Regions from separate parts of the Arthrobacter sp. NPDC058192 genome, predicted to be linked through region 1. Evidence: riboswitches for the same ligand, from Rfam matches in the RefSeq annotation. Region 1 holds a riboswitch; each other region holds the start of a gene.
What was found. A riboswitch is a leader RNA that binds a small molecule or an ion and turns the genes downstream of it on or off. The one in region 1 is predicted to bind cyclic di-AMP.
Positions count from the first base shown of each region.

Region 1 (3,200 bases):
CCGGGCCGCCCGCTCCAGCGCCGCCGGAGAGAACAGGCCGAGCCACAGGCCGCCATCGGACGCGAAGTTCTTCTGCGGCGCAAAGTAGTAGACGTCGGACTCGGCCACGTCCACGTCGAGGCCGCCGGCCGCCGAGGTGGCGTCCACCAGCACCAGCGATCCTTCATCCGCGCCCGACACGCGCCGGACGGGGGCCGCGACACCGGTGGACGTCTCGTTCTGCGGCCAGGCGTACACGTCGACGCCGGCTTCCGCCCGGGGGGAAGGCCGCGTGCCGGGCTCGGCCTTGATGATGGACGATTCGGCAAGGAACGGCGCCTTGTTGGTGGCCGAGGCAAACTTGGACCCGAACTCGCCGAAGGAGAGGTGCTGTGCCTTGTTTTCCACGAGTCCGAAGCTGGCAACGTCCCAGAACGCGGTCGAGCCGCCCACCCCGAGGACCACTTCGTAGCCTTCCGGGGCGCGGAAGAACTCGCTGAGGCCGCTGCGGACCGAGCCGACCAGGTTCTTTACGGGTGCCTGCCGGTGGGAGGTTCCCAGCAACTTCGCCGATGCTGCGAGTGCCTCCACCTGCTCCGGGCGGACCTTGGACGGGCCGGCGCCGAACCGTCCGTCCTTGGGCAGGAGGTTGGCGGGGATCGTGATGCTGGTGTCGCTCACAGTGGCTCCAATATTCGGCTGGTTCGTAGAGTGGCTGGGAGGGGGCCGGGCAGGAACAGCTGCAACGGGCACCCATCTTCATTCTGCCTGACGGCCCCCCGCGATATGGAAAAAAGCCTGTCACAGTCCGGTCATTGAGACGGGCCGGGCGGGCCGGCAGGCGGGCAGCGGGAAGAGGCCGGAGCCCGCACCAAAATTATCCGGAGTAATTCAAAATAGGCTAGGCTGTGCTGCGAACGTACGGCGGATCTCGCCAGGGCACGTCCTGCACGCAGCCCGCACGCGGTACGGTGGGAATGACGCAAGACTGCGCTCAAGGAGCTGAGTTGAATGACGGATCTGATCGATACCACGGAGATGTATCTTCGGACCATCCTGGAACTTGAAGAAGAGAACATCGTCGCCCTCCGCGCCCGCATCGCCGAGCGGCTCCGGCACTCCGGCCCCACCGTTTCCCAGACCATCGGACGCATGGAACGGGACGGCCTGGTGGTTGTGTCAGGCGACCGGCACCTTGAGCTGACCGAAACCGGACGGAAACGTGCCATTGGCGTCATGCGCAAGCACCGCCTGGCGGAGCGGCTACTCGCTGACGTCATCGGGCTCGACTGGGCCTATGTGCATGAGGAAGCGTGCCGGTGGGAGCACGTCATGAGCGAACGCGTCGAGCGGAGGATCTTCGAGATGCTCGACCATCCCACCGTTTCTCCCTACGGAAACCCGATTCCCGGGCTTGCGGAACTGGGCGGACTGCCCTCCGGGACATACGCGGACGGGGTTGTGAACCTGCTGGAGGCCATGGCCGGCTACGGTGCGGGTTCGCGGATCACGGTCAACCGGCTGGCGGAACCGATCCAGGTGGAACCCGAACTGCTCGCCCAGCTCGACGAGGGCGGGATCCGGCCCGGGGCGAAGGTCTCGCTGGAGCGGGTGGGGGAGTACATCTCGGTCCGTGTTCCGGATATCGAAGGCGCCCTTGAGTTGCCGCCCGAGGTCGCTGCGCACGTGTTTGTAACCGTCGCCTGACCTGCGGCAACGGGGCCGGACATGGGACAACCCATGAGTTGTGCACCACAGGTATCACGGATTTATTACCGGGCCGCTTAATCGCCTATAGTTAGTGGCCTGTACCGATACCAAAGCGTTATCTGATCCGAAGCCGAGCCCTGCCAGCGGATCAGTAGCAGAACCACCTCCTGGCAGGGGCGGGGGAACCACTTTCGGCTGCTACTCCGGCAGCCTTGGGGTGAAGTCCGTCAGCGGCAAGCATCTTCCATCGAGGGATCCTACGGGGCTACCTCTGTGTCCGGATGCTTGCAAAAGGCGGACCGGGTCTTTGAACTCTCTGACCCGAATCCGACAGCTAACTTCGCAGGCTATCCAGAGAGGAACCGTTCTTGACCACCCAGACCGCCAGGGGCCGTCGCCGCGCGACCGGTCCCGCTCCGGAGCCGCGTCCCGTCGTCGAGCATATGGCCGAGCGCCCGCGCGACGCGCACCGCGACGAACGCCGCCGCCGCCGCGCTCCGTTCCGTCAGGTTACGGATTTCGCCGCAGCCAGCGGCGTGGGGCAGAAGGCCGGCATCGCGCTGGCCGCCACGGGCCTGGTCCTCACGGTGACGGTACCCGTGACCAGCCCCGTGATGGCCACCTCCGCGGGAACCGGCGCGGTTTCTGCTGCCGTTCAGCCGGATGTCACCGCTGCGGCCGCCGCGAAGGTCGACTTCAGCCGCACGGCTGTTGCCACCAAGGGCGACCCCGACGGCAAGCTCAAGCAGCTGCTTAGTGCGCAGTCTGTGGGCAGCATCACGCGTGCCGCCTCCGCCGGAACACTCGGCGCCCCGCTGGACCAGATGGTCACTGCCTCGCCGTTCGGTTACCGTGTGAACCCCATCACCGGCGGTCCGGGGGAGTTCCACCGGGGCCAGGATTACGCCGCGAAGTGCGGCACTGGTGTCCATGCCGCCGCCAGCGGCACCGTGACCTTCAATGGCTGGCATCCTTACGGTGGCGGAAACCGCGTGGTCATTGACCACGGCAACGGCCTGGAGACCACGTATAACCACCTGTCCTCCTCCTCGGTCAAGGTCGGCCAGAAGGTCTCGCGCGGCGACATCATCGCCATGAGCGGGACCACCGGCGCCTCGACGGGCTGCCACCTCCACTTTGAAGTCATGGTCAATGGCGACGTCGTTGACCCCCTCGGCTGGCTCTAAAGATGATGGGCCACTCTCGCATCCTTGTGACACGCCGTGATCTGAATGTGACTTTGAGGTCCGACTGCTGTAGGGTTTGAAGCACGCCAACTTTTCCGAAGTTGGCGCTCTTGAGTGGATTGCCTAGCTCTGCCACCGCTCAAGGTCCGTTCGCATTACATCGTCTGGCAGGGGCGGGGGAACCAATTTTGGCCTTCGAAAGAAGGCCTAGGGGTTAAGTCGCAAAGCTTCCCAGGAAGCGGCGCGGCCGGGTGACTCCCATCCGAATCCGACAGCTCACCTCGTAGGCATTGGGAGAGGCTACCTTCGTGTCTTCACGCCACA
Region 1 covers NZ_JBHVVJ010000009.1:107,379-110,578, reverse strand. Annotated here, with positions in the region: gene serC (phosphoserine transaminase) at 1-660, opposite strand, end outside; gene ACFVVK_RS10940 (metal-dependent transcriptional regulator) at 991-1,686, shown strand; cyclic di-AMP (ydaO/yuaA leader) riboswitch at 1,808-2,053, shown strand; gene ACFVVK_RS10935 (M23 family metallopeptidase) at 2,058-2,876, shown strand; cyclic di-AMP (ydaO/yuaA leader) riboswitch at 2,997-3,180, shown strand.

Region 2 (3,200 bases), on a different contig from region 1:
CGGAAGTGCGAACGTCCTGGCGGCCCGCGACCCGGCCACAGCGCTCGCCGCAATGGTGACCAGCGCACCCACCAGCAGGGCCGCTGCCTCGCCGGGGAGCAGCACCTGAAGCTGCGTGCCGATGCTCGCCGCCGCCACCGGAACGCCGAGCTGGGCCGCCGACAACACACCGAGCGGCAGCGGGAGTCCCAGGAAGGCCAAGCCCGCGTGGGTCAGCAGCGTTCCCGCCCCCAGGGCCATGCCCAAGCCGATCATGTCCGGATGCCCGGCCAGGTCCTTGAGTGTGAGGGAGGCACCAAGCCAGACGAAGAACACCGGGCCCAGAAAGCCGTCACTGACGGCGAACAATTGCCGGGCCAGCCGCCGCGGTTCGCCGACGGCAGCCATGACCAGGCCGAAGGAGAAGCCGGCCATCATCACCGAGACATTGCTGAACGTCGCCACACCGGCCAGGGCAAAAAGGACCGCCAGCTGGACGCGCAGTTCCAGGGCGAACTTGCGGGCTTCCGAGAGCCGGTGGAAGCGCCCGCGGATGCCGCTGCTCTCCAGCCGACGCAGCACAAAGAAGAGCGCGACGGAGCACGCCGTCACTGTTAGCAGGCCCAGTGCCGCCCGCCCGGCGTGCGGCGGGTCCACCATAAGCGGCAGCGCCACAATGCAGGCGATGTCGGCGATCGCCACCTGCGCGATCATGGCGACGACGGCGGGTCCGCCCAGCCGCAGGGAGTCGACGATCGGAAGGACCAAGGCAGCCGACGACGACGCCAGCAGCACGACGTACAGGGGAGCATGTCCGGTCCCGAAAAGCAGACCGATTCCGGTTCCGACGGCCACGGCAGCCGCTGTGGCAGCCGCGGCCCGCCGGGCACCATGGCCGAGTGCGGAACGGATCACCGGATCCCTCACCGGAACATGGGTTCCGGCCACAAACATCATCAGCGCAAACCCGATGTTGGCCAGCAGGCTGAATGTCGGATCGGCCGGGTCCACGAGGCCCAGCCCGCTCCGCCCGATCAGGATTCCTGCCAGCAGTTCGCCCAGCACCACCGGCAGCCGCCAGCGCACCGGCAGTGCCAGCAGGGGACCGGCCAGGGCCGCGACGGAGATCAGCGCCAGGGACAGGAACGTCATGGCGCGCCTAGCCTGCCGACCGGCGTTCCACCACCGCGTACGCTCGGCCATCCAAGAAGGCCCAGTCATTGACCACCATGAACCCGAGCGTGTCCACCCGGTCGTTCAGGACGTGCTCGTCGAAGCCGCCGTCGCGCGGTTCCGCATCCCACGTAGCCACGTGCACGTCTTGCCCGTCCAGGATCAGCAGTTCGGTGTTGACGTCGAAATCCTCCTGGGGCTGGTTGCTCAACTGGCAGATGGCAACGCAGTGGTTTCTCATCTTGGGCCTCCGCTTCGAGGTGGTGCTGATGGCATCATCCTACGTTCGGAAGCCCTGCCGCCCTATGGGCAGCGTCCGCTCCGGGTGTGGCCTTCGTTACCTTAATGTGACATTTGGCCGGACCTCGGGTTACCGTGGATATGTGCCCAGTTGATTCCGAGACGGGCGCCCCCCAGCCGATTGCCTAACTCTGCCGCGGCCCGGGGGTAACTCGCATCGACGACCGGCAGAGACGGGGAAACCACTTTTGACCTGCTGATCACGCAGGTCTTGGGGTGAAGCCGCACAGTGCCCGCTATGACGGGCCCGGGAGTGCGGCCGGGTGCCTCCCATCCGAATCCGACAGCTCACCTCGCAGGCATTGGGAGAGGTACATTCTTGTCTTCAATCAATACTTTTGCGCGCCATGCCGCCGTTCTCGCCGCCGCATCGGGCCTCGTTCTGACCACCGGAATGGCGGCCAACGCCGCCACAGCACCGGTGCAGCGCGGTGCCGTCGCGGCGTCCCATGTGGACGTCAAGGGACTGGTCAGCGCGCCGCTCACGGCCGATTCAAGCGTTAGGATCAGCTTCGACCGCCCCGCGGTGGCTGCCGTCGCCGCGCCGGTCACCCAACAGCCCAAGCCCGCCGCCGCAGTTCCTGCCGCAGTTCCCGCAGTAGCGCCTGCGGCGAAGCCCGTGGCGCCGAAGGCAACCGTGCACGTTCAGGCGGCCCCGGCCGCAGCGCCCGCTGCCAAAGCCCCCGCCGCTCTGGCGCCCGCTGCCGGCCGCAACGCCATCATGCTGGCTTCCGCCTACCGCCAGGTGGGCATCACGCAGGACTGCACCGCCATGGTGGAAAAAGCCCTTCGCGCGGCGGGTAAGCCGGTTGGCGACATCGGTCCGCGGGCCTTCCTTGGCCTCGGAACCCGTGTCTCGACCCCGATCCCCGGCGACATGGTGGTCCAGTCCGGCCACGTCGGCATCTACGCCGGCAACGGCCGCGTGGTCAGCGGCGGCATGAACTACAAGAACCAGACGATGGTCCACCCCCTCTCCTGGCTCACCGCGACGGGCCCCGTGACCTTCGTCCGCGCCTAGGCCGTAGTGCCCCACGGGGCGAGAACACTTCCAGGCCAGAACAAACCGGGCCTGTTAGTCCGGAAAGACCGGCGATCGACTGCCTTTGGGGGCAGGCGATCGCCGGTTTTTTCCTGTGCCGTCACTCTGTCATATGCGATGCGGTCTCCTTGCGCCCTCATCCGCTGCCAGCGGAAGCGTCATCTTCATGACGGTTCCTCCGGGACCGGTCGCAGCCACCGCGACGGTGCCCCCGGCAGCCACCGCGATTTCCCGGACCAGGGCCAAACCAATGCCGAAGCTCCGCTGTCCCTGCGTCCCGCCGCTGCTGGAGGTCCGCACAAAACGGTCAAAGATCCGGTCCTGGTCCACACCGGTGATTCCGGTCCCCGTGTCCGCAACGGTGATGACCGCGCGCTTTTGCTCGATCGCGGTCCTGATGGATACGCGGCCGCCCGGCGGGGTGTGAGCGAGCGCGTTATCTGCCAGGGCGAGGACAGCACGGCGGAATGCATTTTCATCGACCCGCGCCTGCGGCCGGGCGTCGGCGGCGAATTCCAGGTGTACGTCCCGTTGCTCTGCCACCAGCCGGATGCTCTCGGCAACGCCGGCGGCGGCGACGGCCAAATCCACTGGCGGTATTGCTGGGTTGGGGGCGTCGGCGGTTGCGGCGAGCAGGAGTTCGTTGACGATGCCGGTCAGCGTGGCAGCGTCCTTGCGGATCAGGGCCAGGTCCTGACCGTGCTTG
Region 2 covers NZ_JBHVVJ010000013.1:17,081-20,280, forward strand. Annotated here, with positions in the region: gene ACFVVK_RS13745 (cation:proton antiporter) at 1-1,131, opposite strand, end outside; gene ACFVVK_RS13750 (hypothetical protein) at 1,139-1,393, opposite strand; cyclic di-AMP (ydaO/yuaA leader) riboswitch at 1,568-1,768, shown strand; gene ACFVVK_RS13755 (hypothetical protein) at 1,772-2,473, shown strand; gene ACFVVK_RS13760 (sensor histidine kinase) at 2,603-3,200, opposite strand, start outside.
Region 2: linked by a shared signal. The riboswitch ahead of ACFVVK_RS13755 (hypothetical protein) and the one ahead of ACFVVK_RS10935 (M23 family metallopeptidase) in region 1 are both predicted to bind cyclic di-AMP.

Region 3 (3,200 bases), on a different contig from region 1:
GCAGGCTTCGAGGTCCCGCTCTTCATTGAAGACGGGGACGGTGACGTCCAGCACCGGCGTGCTGGCACGGGTGTCAATGGCCAACCGGCGCCCGCCAGCTTCGGTGGTGAACGGGAGGGCAAACGCGCCCGCAGCAGGGCCGGCAAGCGTGCCCGGGACGGCCACGTCGGCCAAGGCCAGCGCGGACGATGCAGCGGGTCCCGCCGGGACCGCCGGCGTCGCCGCGGGATGGGGAAGGGTTCCTGGGGCCTGGTCTGTGAACGTCATGGTCCCACTTTCCCGGCGGCCCATATGAAGGCTTTAGGGCGAAGCTGTGCGGGGCCTGTGGAAATCGGGCCCGCTCCGGCTCCCGCCCGCGCAGAGGAGGCCCCGGATCACGTGGATCCGGGGCCTCTGTGCGCGCTGTGCGCGGGCTGGCTGTTTTGCCGGCCTAGTACCAGTTGTGTGCCAGGTGGAAGTCCAAGGCCCCGCAGGGGGAGCCGTAGCGCGACTTGACGTAGTCCAGTCCCCAGTTGATCTGGGTCCGGTAGTTGGTCATGTAGTCGGCACCGGCGCTCGCCATCTTCGAGGCAGGCAGGGACTGGACCACACCGTAGGCGCCGCTGCTGGCGTTCGTCGCAGTGGTCTTCCAGTCCGATTCCTTGGTCCAGAGCTTTTGCAGGCACGGCATCTGACCGGCGCCCCAGCCGTAGCTGCCCAGCTTGGCGGCGGCGTAAGCCTGTGCTCCAGCCGGGTCGTTGACGGCGACAGGCGCCTTTGCGGGGGCTGGTGCCTTTTTGGGGGCAGCCACCTTCACGGGGGCAGCCGCCTTTGCGGGCGCCTTAGCCGGGGCGGCCACCTTCACGGGCGCCTTTGCCGGAGCGGCGGCCGGCGCTTTGGCGGGCTTGGCCGCGGCGGTCCGTGCTGCCGTGTTGTGCTGCGCTGCAGGCGCCGGCGCAGCGACCAGGACCTGTTCGAAGTTAAGCTTGGGCAGCGGGTCGGCGAGCGTGGCCGCCTCGGTGCCCGCAGCGTTCGTCGCGTGGGCGCCCGTCTCGGCTGCCTGGACAGCGGCGGCACCGCCGGCCAGCAGTACGGCGCAGGTGGCTGTCGCGACGGCGGCGCGGCGGCTGCTGATGCCCAACCCGGCGGCCAGCCGGGACAGGGCAGTCGTCTTTTTCGCCGGTTCGGCGCGGTGGCGCGTCTTGGCGGTGCGGGAATCGGAAACGCCGTCAGGGCGCGTTTGTACCTGGAATTCAGTCATGATCGCCTCTCATACGCCGGCGGAGTTAGCTGTCGGGTTCGGATGAGGTCATCCGGCCGCACGGAAAATCACGTGTCGGCTTCACCCCGAGGGCGCATGAATGCAGAATGCCCGGGAACTCTGGGTCCCCCGCCTCTGCCTGTACGAGCGGAATCCGGGAAGCGGCAGAGTTTGGCGTTCATCCGGATACGCGGCACTAGTGACGGCCGCACGCTAAAGACGCTACAGCACTCGGACGCCGAAGTCACAATTTGGTAACAGGAGTCACAGTGGCGGGGTGTCGGCTTGCGTCGAGTCTCCGGGCGGGGAGATAGAGCTGGAGATGGTGGGTCCGGTGGGCTGGCTACACCACCGGCGGCACGGCAGGCAGCCGGACAGCGAACTCGGTGCGGCCAGGTCGTGACGTGACTTCCACAGTGCCGCCATGGGCCTCCACGATCGACTGGACAATGGAGAGGCCCAGGCCGCTCGTGCCTTCGGACGTCGGCACGGCAGCAGCCGCGCCGCGACTGCCGGGGACGCCATCGGCGGCACCGCCGCGGCCCCCGGAAGCAGCCCGAGAAACAGCGGCAGAAACTTCCCGGGCGGCGGACCCGGACCGGGCGCCCGCCGTCGCCACCGCGGGCCTGGGTGCGGCGTTGGCCGCCGGATTGCTGCGTGCGGCGTCGGCCCGCGCGAAGCGGGCGAAGACCCGGCCGACGAACTCCGGGGCGATGCCGCCGCCGTTGTCCGTTACCGTGACCACGGCACTGCCGTCGGCCGAACGCATGACGCCGGTGACCACTGTGGTTCCCGGTGCCGTGTGCTTGCGCGCATTGGACAGGAGGTTGGCGATGACCTGGTGGAGCTGCGCCGCGTCGCCGCGAACGGCCACAGGCCCGTCTGGGAGTTCCAGCTGCCAGACATGGTCCGGCGCCATGACCTTTTCGTCGCTCACCGTCTCGATGGCCAACTGGGTGAGGTCGACATCGGCCATCTTGAGCGGCTGCCCCTCGTCCAGCCGCGCCAGCAGCAGCAGGTCTTCCACGAGGGTGGTCATTCGCTCAGACTGGCTTTGGACGCGGGACAGGGACCTCTCGCCGTCGGGCGTGAAGTGCTCGGTCATCCGCATCAGCTCTGTGTAGCCGCGGATGGCCGTGAGCGGTGTGCGGAGCTCGTGCGAGGCGTCAGCAACGAACTGCCGTACCTTCGTTTCGCTCTCCTGCCGCGATTCCAGGGCGCTGGCGACGTTGTCCAGCATCTGGTTTAGTGCGTGGCCCACGCTGCCCACTTCCGTTCCAGGATGGGCGGCCGACGCCGGGACGCGCACCCCCAGCGCCACTTCGCCGGCATCCAGCGGCAGGCGAGAGACCTTGGTGGCCACTTCGGAGAGCTGCTCCAGCGGCTTCATGGTGCGCCGGATCAGGGCCGTGCCCGCGAGTCCGATCAGCACAAGCCCTCCGGCGGATACCACCACCATGGTCCACACCAGCGAGGCTAAGGTGTTTTGCTTTTCTGCCAGCGGGAGCCCGGTGACAATGATGTCGCCATAGGGTGCGCGCGCGGCCGTAAGCCGGTACGCGCCCGCCGAAAGGGTCCGGTCCACTGGTACACCGTTCGGGGTGAGTGCCAGTAGGACCGCATTGTCGTCGGGGGAGAGGCTCTCCCGGGTGCCGTCACCGGCCAGGAAGCCGGCCCTGCTGACCGCGCCGTCGAGCAGCCGTGCGTTCAGCGTCCCGGCGCCCTGCCCGCGGGCCTCGAGGGGGTCGGGACGGCCGCCCGGGTTGCCGACGGCGGGCCGGCCGAACTCGCTCGAGCGGTGGGAGGCCTGGCCGAGCTGGTCATCGAGCTGCCGGGTGAGGAAGAGATCCATGGAGGCGTAGCTGAACAGACCCACCGCGCCGCAGATGGCCACCAGCAGTGCCATCGCGACCAGTACCAGCCGGGTGCGCAGATGCCACGTGGACGGGTTGCGCCAGTC
Region 3 covers NZ_JBHVVJ010000008.1:105,614-108,813, forward strand. Annotated here, with positions in the region: gene ACFVVK_RS10085 (glycosyltransferase) at 1-267, opposite strand, end outside; gene ACFVVK_RS10090 (hypothetical protein) at 431-1,240, opposite strand; cyclic di-AMP (ydaO/yuaA leader) riboswitch at 1,240-1,427, opposite strand; gene ACFVVK_RS10095 (ATP-binding protein) at 1,584-3,200, opposite strand, start outside.
Region 3: linked by a shared signal. The riboswitch ahead of ACFVVK_RS10090 (hypothetical protein) and the one ahead of ACFVVK_RS10935 (M23 family metallopeptidase) in region 1 are both predicted to bind cyclic di-AMP.